DNA from 4 places in the Pseudarthrobacter sp. LT1 genome. Region 1 is predicted to be linked to each of the others. Evidence: riboswitches for the same ligand, from Rfam matches in the RefSeq annotation. Region 1 holds a riboswitch; each other region holds the start of a gene.
What was found. Region 1 has a riboswitch for thiamine pyrophosphate ahead of thiO (glycine oxidase ThiO). Riboswitches for the same ligand answer to the same signal wherever they lie in the genome.
Positions count from the first base shown of each region.

Region 2: another riboswitch for thiamine pyrophosphate. It lies ahead of thiD (bifunctional hydroxymethylpyrimidine kinase/phosphomethylpyrimidine kinase); the one in region 1 lies ahead of thiO (glycine oxidase ThiO).
Region 3: another riboswitch for thiamine pyrophosphate. It lies ahead of VIK36_RS20015 (ECF transporter S component); the one in region 1 lies ahead of thiO (glycine oxidase ThiO).
Region 4: another riboswitch for thiamine pyrophosphate. It lies ahead of thiC (phosphomethylpyrimidine synthase ThiC); the one in region 1 lies ahead of thiO (glycine oxidase ThiO).

Region 1 is NZ_CP141830.1:3,158,702-3,161,903, reverse strand. Features, by position in the region: gene VIK36_RS14815 (RNB domain-containing ribonuclease) at 1-399, opposite strand, end outside; gene thiE (thiamine phosphate synthase) at 439-1,188, opposite strand; TPP riboswitch at 1,216-1,334, shown strand; gene thiO (glycine oxidase ThiO) at 1,327-2,628, shown strand; gene thiS (sulfur carrier protein ThiS) at 2,625-2,861, shown strand; gene VIK36_RS14795 (thiazole synthase) at 2,866-3,202, shown strand, end outside.
Region 2 is NZ_CP141830.1:2,670,400-2,673,601, forward strand. Features, by position in the region: gene rplU (50S ribosomal protein L21) at 1-134, opposite strand, end outside; gene thiD (bifunctional hydroxymethylpyrimidine kinase/phosphomethylpyrimidine kinase) at 398-1,918, opposite strand; TPP riboswitch at 1,926-2,023, opposite strand; gene VIK36_RS12575 (Rne/Rng family ribonuclease) at 2,207-3,202, opposite strand, start outside.
Region 3 is NZ_CP141830.1:4,252,784-4,255,985, reverse strand. Features, by position in the region: gene VIK36_RS20025 (iron-containing redox enzyme family protein) at 1-788, opposite strand, end outside; gene VIK36_RS20020 (heme-degrading domain-containing protein) at 965-1,507, opposite strand; TPP riboswitch at 1,593-1,733, shown strand; gene VIK36_RS20015 (ECF transporter S component) at 1,801-2,424, shown strand; gene VIK36_RS20010 (ABC transporter ATP-binding protein) at 2,424-3,202, shown strand, end outside.
Region 4 is NZ_CP141830.1:2,755,745-2,758,946, reverse strand. Features, by position in the region: gene thiC (phosphomethylpyrimidine synthase ThiC) at 1-1,542, opposite strand, end outside; TPP riboswitch at 1,538-1,645, opposite strand; gene VIK36_RS13000 (amidohydrolase family protein) at 1,723-2,805, shown strand; gene VIK36_RS12995 (VOC family protein) at 2,904-3,202, shown strand, end outside.

The sequences.
Region 1 (3,202 bases):
GGCGCCCTCGCTGATCACCTCGGGGTGCAGCGGGATCCGGCCGTCCGGGGCGTAGAACGTCTGTCCGCGGCGCCGGGTTTCGGCGTCCAGCGGGCCGCCCGGAGCAACAAACGCCGGAACGTCGGCGATGGCGTACATGACCCGGTAGCCGTTTCCGTCCCGTTCGATGAACACTGCCTGGTCCAGGTCCGTGGAGGACGCCGGATCGATGGTCACGAACTCGACGGCGGTCAGGTCGTATGACGGCAGTTTCAGCGCCGCGATGGCGGCCCGGGCGTCTTCCACTGCTTCGGCGGGGTACGGCCCCGGCAGTTCAAGTTCCGTCCGCAGCAGGCCCAGCGCCTCTTCCAGGGCGTTCTTGTGGTCATGGACGTTGGGGGCCAACCGATGATGTGACACAAAAATCAGCGTATCCCCAAGTCCCGGAATTAAGCAGGCTCAGGAGCCGGTGCCGTCCAGCGCGTCGAGAAGGGAGGCGGCGGCGGCCGCGGGGTCGGGTGCCTCCGTGATGGCGCGGACCACCACGATCCTGCCGGCACCCGCCTCCACCACTTCCCGGACGTTTCCGTGGTCGATGCCGCCGATGGCAAACCACGGCACGGGATCTCCGGCCTGCCGGGAGGCTTCGGCGGCATATGTCACCAGTTCAGGGCCGACGGCGGCCCTGCCGGGCTTGGTGGGTGTGGCCCAGACCGGACCCACGCAGAAATAGTCCAGCCCTGACGGCCCAACCGTTGCGGTCAAGGCGGCGTCCACCTGGTCGGTGGTGTGGCTGGAGAGTCCAATGGCCGCGTTTCCGTTGACCAGCGTCCGTGCTGCCGGCAGCGGAAGGTCCTTCTGGCCAATGTGGAACACCGGTGCCCCGGACAGCACGGCGATGTCCGCACGGTCGTTGACGGCCCACAGCCGGCCGTGGCGTACCGCTGTTTCCTTCAGGACCGCCAGGAGGTCCAGTTCCTCTGCGGCCTCGATGGTCTTGTCGCGCAGCTGGATGATGTCCACGCCGCCGGCAAACGCGGCGTCAATGAACTCTGCGAAATCGCCGCGCGCCGTCCGTGCGCCGGTGCAGAGGTACAGGCGGGCTGCCTTGAGGGCGTCGCTGTGGCCGGCGTTGGCAACTTCGGCGGTGAGGGCCGCGGTGGCTGGAGCGTGGGGGCCGGCGGGCAGGGATGAGGCGGACACATTCATGCCTGCAAGCCTAGTTCCTCTAAACTGGGCAGGTACTGCGGGAGCCTGCGGCAGCTGTCACAAAGCGCCGGGCTGAGAGGGCGTCAGAGCCGACCGCTTGACCTGATCCGGTTAATGCCGGCGTAGGGAAGGAACCACATGCGCAACCCCGTTGACAATGTCCCCGGGCCCGCCCATACCGGCATCCAGTCCACCGTCCGGGCCGACGTCGCCGTCATCGGCGGGGGAGTGGTGGGCCATGGCATCGCCTGGGAGGCGCAGCGTTCCGGACGCTCCGTTGCCTTGATCGATGACGCACCCGGAAACGGTGCCAGCTGGGCCGCCGCGGGCATGCTTGCCCCGGTCAGCGAACTTCACTACCAGGAGGAGGACCTCCTGGAACTGATGCTTGAGGCATCGTCCCGCTGGCCCGGGTTCGCGGCGGGGATCGCCGGCGCGACGGGGGCGGATTGCGGATACCTGACGACGCCGACACTCGCCGTGGGTGCCGACGCCGCGGACCGCCGCGCGCTGATGGACCTCCGCGCGGTACAACAGGCCAACGGACTGGGGGTGGAGCCCCTGGCCGTGCGCGAAGCCCGCAAACGCGAACCGCTGCTCAGTCCCGCCATCGCCTGCGCCCTGGACACACCCGCAGACCACCAGGTGGATCCCCGGCGCCTGGTGGCAGCCCTGCGGTTGGCCCTCGCGGGCGCTGCACTTAGGTCCCCGGAGCGGGCCGCCGCCGGAGCGGTGGACGGGTATGCCGTACCCGACCGGGCCGCCGGCCTGCTGTGGGAGGGCGGAGCGGTTACCGGTGCCGGCCTCGCCGGCGGCGGCACCGTCCTGGCGGCGGAAACCATCGTGGCCAACGGCCTGCAGGCAGGGGACCTTGGGGGCCTGCCCGACGGCCTCGACCTGCCACTGCGCCCAGTCCACGGGGACATCCTCCGCCTCGCCGTTCCGCAGCACCTCCAGCCCCTGGTGACCTCCACGGTGCGCGGCCTGGTGCACGGCGTCCCCGTCTACATCGTCCCCCGGCAGGACGGAACCGTGGTGATCGGGGCAACCCAGCGCGAGGACGCGCTCTCCGATGCCGTGAGCGCCGGAGGCGTCTACCAGCTGCTGCGGGACGCGCAGGCGCTGGTGCCCGCCGTCGCCGAACTGGAACTGCTCGAGTGCACCGCCCGGGCCCGCCCCGGTACCCCTGACAACGCGCCCCTGCTGGGCCGCGTGCGGGTGGATCCGGGGTCCGGAAACCCTGCCGACGGGCACGTCCCGGGACTCATCATCGCCACCGGGTTCTTCCGGCACGGCGTCCTGCTCACACCCGCCGCAGCCGCCATCTGCACGGCGCTGCTGGACGGTACATCCGATTCCCGCTGGGCGCCCTTCAGCCCGGAGCGGTTCTCCCGGCCGGCGGCAGCCGCCACCACACCCCACATCAAGGAGACAGCGTGAACATCACCCTGAACGGAAACACGCACGAGGTGGCCGACGGCGCCTCCATCACCACGCTCGTCAGCCAGGTCACCGGGCGCCCGCTGGCACCCAACGGACAGGCGACGGACGGCGGGAAACTGGGCGTCGCCGTCGCGCATAATGCCCAGGTGGTGCCGCGCAGCCAATGGTTCGCCACCGCGCTCGCCGAGGGCGACGATATTGAACTTGTCACTGCAGTACAGGGAGGCTGACGCCATGACCGAAACCAACACCATCAACCCCGCCGGAAACGCGGGTGCCGCCGACGCCCTGGTGATTGACGGCGTCGCCCTCGGATCCCGGCTCATCATGGGCACGGGCGGGGCACCCAGCCTGGACGGCCTGGGCGCAGCGCTGCTGGCCTCCGGCACCGCCCTGACCACAGTGGCCATGCGGCGGTACTCCACGGCTGAAACTGGGTCGCTGTTCCAGCTGCTGGTGGACCATGGGATCCGCGTGCTGCCCAACACTGCCGGCTGCTTCACGGCCAGGGACGCGGTCCTTACTGCGGAACTTGCCCGGGAGGCTCTGGAGACCGACTGGGTGAAACTGG
Region 2 (3,202 bases), 490 kb from region 1:
TCACCATCAACCAGGAGCAGTGCGGGCAGCTCGATGGTGCTGCCGGCTCCACCGGCGACGCGGTTCAGGGTAACGAAGTCTCCAACGGAAACCTTCTCTTGGCGGCCGCCTGCGCGGACAATCGCGTACACCACTTGGGAACTCACTTCTCTCGACGTTTATTACAAAATTTGCGTGCGGAACCGACTCGGAAAAGCCAGGATTCTCGCTGTGCCTCAACGCCGTGGGGTCATAACCCAAGTGTTGGCGTAAGCACCGAAGATCCAGAATACGCTAAATCCATCTACGGCCGCAAATGAGGCTGGTTCCGGCGGCCCGGCTGTGGTAGTAACCACACCCCGACAAGCTGCACCGCAACCATGCCCCTCCATGATAGCGGCGGTGCTGCCCGAAGGGGTCAGGAATGCAGCCTCGGCGCGTCGAAGAATTCCACTTCCAGGCGGCAGGACTGCTTGAACGCGGTCACCATCGCCGCCCGTTCGTGGTCGGAGGCCTTCCGCCCTGCCGCGTCCACGATGGCGATGGCCCGCCGGGTGGCTTCGGCGAAGCCCTCGTCGGCGTAGGTCCGGAGCCAGGCCGCGTAGGCGTGGCCGTCGGGCTCTCCCGTGGCAAGGAACTGGGCGTGCAGCTTTTCCCCGACCTCGGCGTAGAGCCAGAAACAGGGCAGGACTGCGGCGACCAGGACGGCGTAACTGCCCGACGCCGACGCTGCGGTGAGGTGGTCAACATACGCCTTGGTGACGGGGCCAAGTCCGCCCTGGGCAGGGCGGGTGCTGAGCCATGAGCGGTGCAGCTCCGACTCCACTTCCAGGCACTGCTGCGAGGATCCCGCCCAGAACAGCTGCTCCGCTTCGGACGGGGCCAGGGCACTCGCCCGGGCGAGGACCCGGGAGTAGCCGTTCAGGTACAGGGCGTCCTGCGCCAGGTAGTAGGCAAAGTCCTTCTCGGCAAGGTCTCCGGAGGCCAGGCCGCGGATGAAGTCCAGGGCGTAGATGTCCGTCAGGTCCTGCTGCGCTTCCGTCCACAGCCGGGCAGCGAAGGCGCCTTCCGCGAGGGCCGGCCGCACATGGTGGAAATGGTGCACGGGGCCGTTTCCCTGGCCCACCTCGAGCTGCTCCGAGTTCTCAAGGGCGCCGGCCAGCCATGGCTTGACCGTCAGGAGCGATGCCTCCCAGTCGCCAAGGCGTGCCTGGACGGTGGCCATCGCGGAGGACAGGGAGCAGCCGGTGCCGTGGCTGTTGCGGGTGGAAATTCGTTTGCCGTGCACTTCCACCACTTCCTGCGACAGGAGGCCGGCCGTGTTGACCAGCGCGTCCGGGCAGTCTGCACCTGCGAGGTGTCCACCCTTGACCAGCACGGTGGCCCCGGTGGCATCGGCAAGGCGCCTCCCCTGGTCCAGCGCCGCCGTCCAGGTCCCGGCAGGCTCCCCGCCCACCAGCATGGCAAGCTCCGGGAGGTTGGGAGTGATGAGGTGCGCCAGCGGCAGCAGTTCGCGGAGGGCAGCCTCCGCGGATTCCTTCAGCAGCCGGTCACCACTGGTGGCCACCATCACCGGGTCGAGGACCACGACGGCGGGGCGGACCTTCTCCAGCCATTGCCGGACAGTGCGGATGACGCTCTCGTCGCCCAGCATGCCGATCTTGACCGCGTCGATGGAGATATCGTCGCTGACCGCGTCCAGTTGTTCGGCCAGGAAAGCGGCCGGAGGAACGTGGACAGCCTGCACGCCACGGGTGTTCTGTGCCGTCAGGGCGGTGATGGCAGCCATGCCATATCCGCCGTGGGCAGCAATGCTTTTGAGGTCGGCCTGGATGCCGGCGCCACCGGACGGGTCGGAGCCCGCGATCGAGAGGACCCGCGGGACGTCCCGGCCCAGGGGCAGCGCGGTCGGAACGCCGGAGGCAGCAGGCAGGGGCACGGAAAGGGTCGAAGACAAGAGACATCCCTTCGCCGGTACTAGCCGGACAGGTTCAACGGGTCTGGATCTCAGCCGGCCTTCTGCGCGGCACCCCGTGTCGGTTTCCACCCTAGCCCGTAGGCCGCATCAGGAAAAAGGATGACAGCGCCCGGTCCAAGGGAAAAACAACCTCCCGGCAGCAGAAATCCCCGCCACACGGACGATTCCCCCGGTACTTCCCGGGGGAATGGTCCGCAGGGCGGGGATTCCTTACTGCGCGGCCGTCCGTTTGACCGGAAACTCCTGTACCTAGAGCTCCGAGGCAGGCACACCCACGCCGAGGATGATGGGCTCCTCAGGCGCCTTGCCCGGTTCCGCCGGCGCCAGCTGGGGCTTCACGTGTTCAGGAGCCTTGGCTGCGTGCGAATGGCCCGCGCCTGCCGCCTGGACGTTTTCGTGCTGCTGGACGGCGGTCTCGTTGGCGGCACCCTGCGCACGGCTGGCGGCACGGTGGCGCCGCGGCCTGCGTTGCCGCGACTGCTCCAGCGTGTGGTCGGAGTAGTCCTTCCCGGCTGCAGCTTCCGTTGCGGCGGAGCGGGCTTCCGCTCCCCCGTCGTCGTGCTGCCGTTCCGGCGCCACAGTTTCCGGCACCTTCACGGCTTCGGCGGTCTTGGCAGGCGCGTTCTCCACAGGGGACGCCGGCTGGCCGAGGTGGGCGAACGCTTCCGCGAGCCGGTCCAGGGTGAGGGCAGGTTGGGGATGCTGTTCCTCAGCGTGCTCCACGAACGGAAGCGGGACTTCCTCGCCGCCGAACGTCAGGACAGCTGCAGGACGTGCCGGGGCGTCGGCGTCGTGCTTCTCCTCGACGGGCGCCGGCGCAGGCTCCACGGAAGGCACCTGCCGGGCTGCCGCCACCTCGTCGTCATGCAGGTGGGCAGCATGGGCCGCAGCGGCAATGTTCGCCAGGGCAAGCCTGGTTGCCTCCGCCTTGGCGTGCCGCTCGGCGTCCGACGGGTCCGGCTGGACCGTGTGCACATGGACGGCAGGTGCCGGGGCCGCTTCGGGCTGCTGCCCGCCGCGTCCGCGCCGCCGCTTGCGTTCGGGACGCACGCCGGGCTGGGCATTGTCGCTCCGCTGCCCTTCCGTGCGGGTCTCGGGCCGGTTGTCGGTGCGCTGGACGTGGTGCTCGGCCGCAACGATGGTGGCGCGGCGGTGCTCCACGGGGTCGTCGTGGGTCACAACACCACGGCCGGCGCAGGCCTCGCACTGCTCGCCAAATACTTCCAGCAGTCCGGTACCCATGCG
Region 3 (3,202 bases), 1.1 Mb from region 1:
AAACGGTTGGGCTGGGAAGAGGTCATTTCGTACATGGCCAGGTGGCCGGTGATGGCCCCGCGCAGCCGCCGGTTCAGGCCGCACAGCGACATGAGGTTCACGGACGCGAGGGAGACGGCGGGGATGGTATCGATGTAGGCGCCGTACCTGTCGTCCAGGCCCAGCCCGCGCATGGTCCGGGCAAACAGCGCACTGTGCATCCGCTCCGGCCTGCCGCCGCCGTATTCGTCGGCCTGGATTTCCACGAGGGCAGCCTTGGCCCGGCCGGATAGCCGCGGAATGGCCCAGGTGTGCGGATCCGCTTCCTTCAACTGGTACACGGATTTGTGGATCAGGAACTCTTTGAGCTGCTCCAGGCTTGCCTTCCGTGCCACGAAGCGGGAAACGCTCGGGCCGGTGTCCATAGCGGCGAGGCCGAAAAGGACGTCGGCCACGGCATCGCTGGTCATGGCAATCCCGGCGGGCAGTTCGACATTACCGGCGGTTTGGCGTGCGGCGGCGCGAAGGGCGGCTTCAAAGGGTTCTTCGATCAGTCGCCGGACCCTGATCAGGGCCGGTTCCCACTCCCAAGCGTCGCTGACCCCGTCCAGGCCCGAGTAGTGCAGTTCGTACAGGCAAAAGAGTGACAGCTGGATGTCTTCGTCGGCAATGATGTCACCGGTACCCGCCACCTGCGCCGCCACCAGCCGGTACAGCCCGTCCAGCTCCGGAGTGGCAGCATCAGGGGCCTTGGACAGGGCCGCAAAGAGGGCGCTGCTGATGGGACCTCTGGTGTCCGGGATTCTCACGGTGCTCCTTGGTTGCCGCGCCGGTTCGGGGAACGGCCGCCGATGGTGCTCCCATTCCCTGTGGTGGTCGTACCCCGGGGGACAACATAGTAAGCATGATTACTAATAAAAGCTAAGCAGCCCGGGGCCGCTTGGCAAGTACCGGTGCGTGTCCCGCTGCGCCGGGTCAGCCGGCGCTACTCGTCCAGAGCCGAACCCAGGATGTCGCGCAGTGCCTCCACCGCCAGTTCGTGGTCCTGAAGCTGCGGCAAGCCGGACACCGCCACGGAAGCCACCACACCAACGCCCGTGACCTGGATCGGAAACGCGCCCCCGTGTGCCGCATAGCGGGACTGGTCGAACCAGGCGTTGTCCTCGATCCGGCCGCCGCCCAGCCGGCCGCGCAGTCCCACCAGGAGGGAGGGCACCTCGTACCGCAGGGCAGTGCGCTGCTTGGCCCGGATCCAGTGGCCGTTGTCGGGCGTGGCGCCCGGAAGTGCGACATGGAACAGCACCTGGTCACCCTTGGCGATGTCGATGGCGATGGGCAATGACCGCTCCTTGCCCAGTTCAACGAGGAGCAGGCCCAGGTTCAACGAATCATCCAGCGAGAAGCCGGGGAACTGGAGCTCACGGACCTCTGCCTCGATGCGGGCAATCTGCGCCTCCAGTGAGCCCTCCGGCTGGGCGTCGCTGGAATCAGGATCGAACCCGGTTACATCCGGTGGATTGGCGGTCATGGCCCTCAATCTACTCCTGCCAGGTGTAAACTTGACCACGCCCAACTGGGCAAAATAGACAGCGTTACCCAACCACAAGCAACACTAAAAACGACAGGGGAGCGCCGCCGTCGGGCATCCTGGCACAGGCCGGGCACCGCAGGTGGGCGCTGAGAGTGCGGACAGCCGCAGACCCTCGAACCTGATCCGGTTAGTACCGGCGCAAGGGAGTCGAGTTCTCAAAGTGTCGCGGATGCACGGCCACAGGCCTGCACCCGGGTCCACTTTCCCCTCCTGTTTCCCAGGAGGATCACATGAGCACTGCAGCAATCAAGAAGACCACCAGTAAGTCCTGGCGCGTCGTGGACATCGTCGTCGCCGCGCTGGTGGCCATCGCGGGCGGCGTCATCTTCTGGGCATGGGACCAGGGTGCCGCCGCACTGTCCGCCCCCATGAACGCCGCCTACCCGCCCCTGACCGGACTGCTCGCCGGCGGCTGGATGATTCCCGGGGTGCTGGGCATGCTCATCATCCGCAAGCCCGGAGCCGCCCTGTTCTGCGAGACTGTAGCCGCAACCGGCGAACTGCTGATGGGTTCCCAGTACGGCGCCTCGGTCCTCTTCTCGGGTTTCATCCAGGGCCTGGGCGCGGAAATCATTTTCGCGATCTTCGTCTACCGCAAGTTCAACCTGCCCGTATCGCTGCTGGCCGGCGCCGCGGCAGGGTTCTTCTGCGGACTGAATGACTCGTTTGCGCCGTGGGGCTGGAACATTGCCTACTCCGGCGCGGACAAGCTCGCCTACATCGTGCTGACCACCCTTTCCGGGGCCATCCTGGCTGGCGCTTTGTCCTGGCTTGCCACCCGCGGCCTGGCCCGCACCGGCGTGCTGGGCTCCTTCGCGTCCCGCAAGGCTGCCACGGAGCCCGTCTTCTCCTGATGGCATCCTCCCAGGACGCCTCCGGCACGGTCCGGCCTGCCGCCATCGCCGCCCGCGGCTGGGGCTGGCGGCACGCCGGAAGGGCCAAGCCCGCCGTCCACGGCCTTGACCTGGACATCGCCCCCGGGGAGCGGGTGCTCCTGCTGGGGCCTTCCGGCGCCGGGAAGTCCACCCTGCTGCACGCCCTGGCCGGCGTCCTGGGAGACATCAACGACGACGGCGAGGCAGGCGACGCCGACGAGTCCGGTTCGCTGCTGGTGGACGGAGCCCCGCCCCGGGCACGGCGCGGCCGTGCCGGTCTCATGCAGCAGGACCCGGAGACCCAGGTGGTCCTGTCGCGGGTGGGGGACGACGTCGCCTTCGGCGCCGAAAACCTTGCGGTGCCCCGCGACGCCATCTGGCCGCGCGTTCACGAGGCACTTGCCGACGTCGGGCTCGCCCACCTCCCGCTGGACCACCCGACGTCGGCCCTGTCCGGCGGCCAAAAGCAGCGCCTGGCGCTGGCGGGCATCCTGGCGATGCGTCCCGGACTGATCCTGCTGGACGAGCCCACCGCCAACCTGGACCCGGACGGCGTGCTGGAGGTCCGCGACGCCGTGGCCCGCTCCCTGGACAAAACCGGGGCGACGCTGGTGGTGGTGGAGCACCGGGTGTCCGTCTGGAAGGACCTGGTGGACCGGATCGTGGTCCTGCAGCCGGGCTCCGCCGCCGATCCTGCAGTGCTCCTGGACGGGCCGCCGGACCGAGTACTTACGGAGGCGCGGAGCATGCTCGCCGC
Region 4 (3,202 bases), 400 kb from region 1:
GCGGAATTCGAACCGTGCCTTGGACAGGGCATCGTCCCGTTCGTGCGCCCCCGGGTGGCCCTTGGCCAGGTCCGCCGCGTGCGCCGCGATCTTGTAGGTGATGACACCCGTCTTGACGTCGTCCTTGTTGGGCAGCCCCAGATGTTCCTTTGGTGTGACGTAGCAGAGCATGGCTGTCCCGTACCGGGCAATCTCGGTGGCGCCGATTGCCGACGTGATGTGGTCGTAGCCGGGAGCGATGTCGGTGACCAGCGGGCCCAGGGTATAGAAGGGCGCACCCTTGCACAGCTCCTGCTGCCGTTCCACGTTCTCACGGACCAGGTGGAAGGGAACGTGGCCCGGCCCCTCCACCATCACCTGGACGTCATACTCCCAGGCCCGCTGCGTCAGCTCGGCGAGCGTGTCCAGCTCCGCGAACTGCGCGGCGTCGTTGGCGTCCGCCGTGGAACCGGGGCGGAGGCCGTCACCCAGCGAGAAGGCGACGTCGTATTTGGCGAAGATTTCGCACAGCTCATCGAAGTGCGTGTACAGGAAGTTCTCCTGGTGGTGGGCCAGGCACCAGCCCGCCATGATGGAGCCACCGCGCGAGACAATGCCGGTGACGCGGTTGGCGGTCAGCGGAACATAGCGGAGCAGCACGCCAGCGTGGATGGTCATGTAGTCCACACCCTGTTCGCACTGTTCGATCACCGTGTCCCGGAAGATCTCCCAGGTGAGGGCGTTGGCCTCGCCGTTGACCTTTTCCAGCGCCTGGTAGATCGGCACCGTCCCGATCGGCACGGGGGAGTTGCGGATGATCCACTCCCGCGTGGTGTGGATGTCGTCGCCGGTGGAGAGGTCCATGACGGTGTCGGCACCCCACTGGGTGGCCCACTGCAGCTTGTCCACCTCCTCCGCGATGGAGCTCGTCACCGCAGAGTTGCCAATGTTCGCGTTGATCTTCACCAGGAAAGCCTTGCCAATGATCATCGGCTCGGATTCCGGATGGTTGATGTTGTTCGGGATGATGGCCCTGCCGGCAGCAACCTCGCTGCGGACCAGCTCAACGTCGCAGTTTTCGCGCAGCGCCACGAACCGCATTTCCTGAGTGACGATTCCCTGCCGGGCATAGTGCATCTGCGTCACCGTCCGGCCGTCGACGGCGCGGCGGGGCACCGGCTGTGCGCCCTTCCACTCCGCGGAGGCGGCGCCGCGGCGTACGGCCGACCGGCCGTCATCGAGCAGGTTGCGCTCCCGGCCGCCGTAGGGCTCGGTGTCCCCGCGCGCCGCGATCCACCCTGAGCGGAAGGGCTGCAGCCCGCGGACGGGGTCGCTGCCGGGCCCCGCAGTCCGGTAAGTCCGGAAGGGTGCGTTCGGCTGGCCGTTGGGTGACGGTTCAAGGGCAATTTCCGTCACAGGTACCCGGATCCCGGACGCCTCATCCGCAAGGTAGGCGAGGGAATGGGACTTCAGGGACTGGGTCACGGGCTGTTCCGATGCGTCGCCGGGCTCCCCGGCGGACGGCAGCAGGGCAGGGTTCAACTGGGTGTTTTGCGTACTCAAGGGAATACTCACTTCCTTCGCCGGCATTACCCGGACAGGTTCAACGGTCGCAGGCTGCGTCAGCCCGATCTCAGCCCCTGCAAGGGCACCCGTGTGGTCAGGAACGAAGCTACCACAGGCCCCTGAACCGGGCTTGTCATAATTGCGGTGCTAGCCTGACCGGGCATCGAAAGGAGCGCCATGGCAGACATCATCCACTTCCGTGGACCCGTCCTGACCGCACCGGACCGGGTGCGGCATGGACTTTGGTCGGTGGACGGAAGGCTCACGTTCAACAAGCCGGACACTCCTCCCGGCCGGATACTCGACGGCTGGGTCCTGCCGGGCTTCGTGGACGCCCACTGCCACATCGGCCTGGGCCCCGCAGGCCCTGTGGAGCCCGCAGCCGCCAGGGACCAGGCGCAGGCGGACCTCAACGCCGGAACCCTCCTGGTCCGGGACGCCGGCTCGCCGGCGGATACCCGCTGGATGCAGGGTGGCAGGGACTTCCCGGTGTTGATCCGTGCCGGGCGCCATATCGCCCGGACGCGCCGCTACCTGCGGGGCTTCGCTGAGGAAGTTGAACCGGACGGCCTCGTGGAGGCCGTCCGCAAGCAGGCGCGCGACGGCGACGGCTGGGTCAAGCTGGTGGGCGACTGGATTGACCGCAGCGCCGGCGACCTGGCGCCGTCGTTTCCCGCCGCCGTCGTACGCGATGCCGTCCAGGCGGCGCACGACGAAGGCGCCCGGGTGACGGCGCACTGCTTCGCCGAAGACACCCTGGACCAGGTGCTGGACGCCGGCATTGACTGCGTCGAGCACGCCACCGGGCTCCTGCCCCGCCACCTGCCCCGGTTCGTGGAGCAGGGCGTACCGATCGTGCCCACGCTCATCAATATCGCCACCTTCCCCGACATTGCTGCGCAGGCGGATCCCAAGTTCCCACGCTATGCCGCGCACATGCGCGCCCTGTGGGAACGCAGGCTCGAGCGGGTGGCGGAAGCCCATGCCGCGGGCGTGCGCATCTTTGCCGGTACCGACGCCGGCAGCGTGATCCGGCACGGCAGGATCACGGACGAAATCCTGGCCCTGCACGGCGCCGGCCTGCCCATGGACGTGGCCCTCGACTCCGCCTGCTGGGCAGCACGAACGTGGCTGGGAGCGGACGGAGTGGAGGAAGGGGCCCGCGCCGACGTCGTCGTATGCCGGGAAGACCCGCGGGCGGTACCGGAGACCATTCATGCGCTGGAGCACGTGGTGCTGGGCGGGCGGATCATTCGCTGACAAACGGCTCGCAGGGACTTGGAATAAATTGAAGCTTCAAGTAATTTTAATAAATGACAGGCCGCCAATGGGACGGCCGCCAATGCTAGGAGCCTTCAATGACCGCATCAGCCAGCAGCCAGGATCTTCTTCCTGCCGACCTCGCCATGGGCACCGTGATGCTCAAGGTGGGCGACATGAAGGTCATGACCGACTACTACCAGCGTGCGCTGGGCCTTGAGGTGGTGGCCGAGCAGGACGGCGGGCTCTACCTTGGCCGCCTGGGCAGGCCGTTGGTCCACCTCGCGCCGGCTCCCGGACTGCACCTTCCCGGCAGGGGAGAAGCAGGCCTGTTCCACACTGCGCTGCTTTTCGAGGACCAGGCTTCCCTCGCCGCCACCGTCGCTACTGCTGCCCA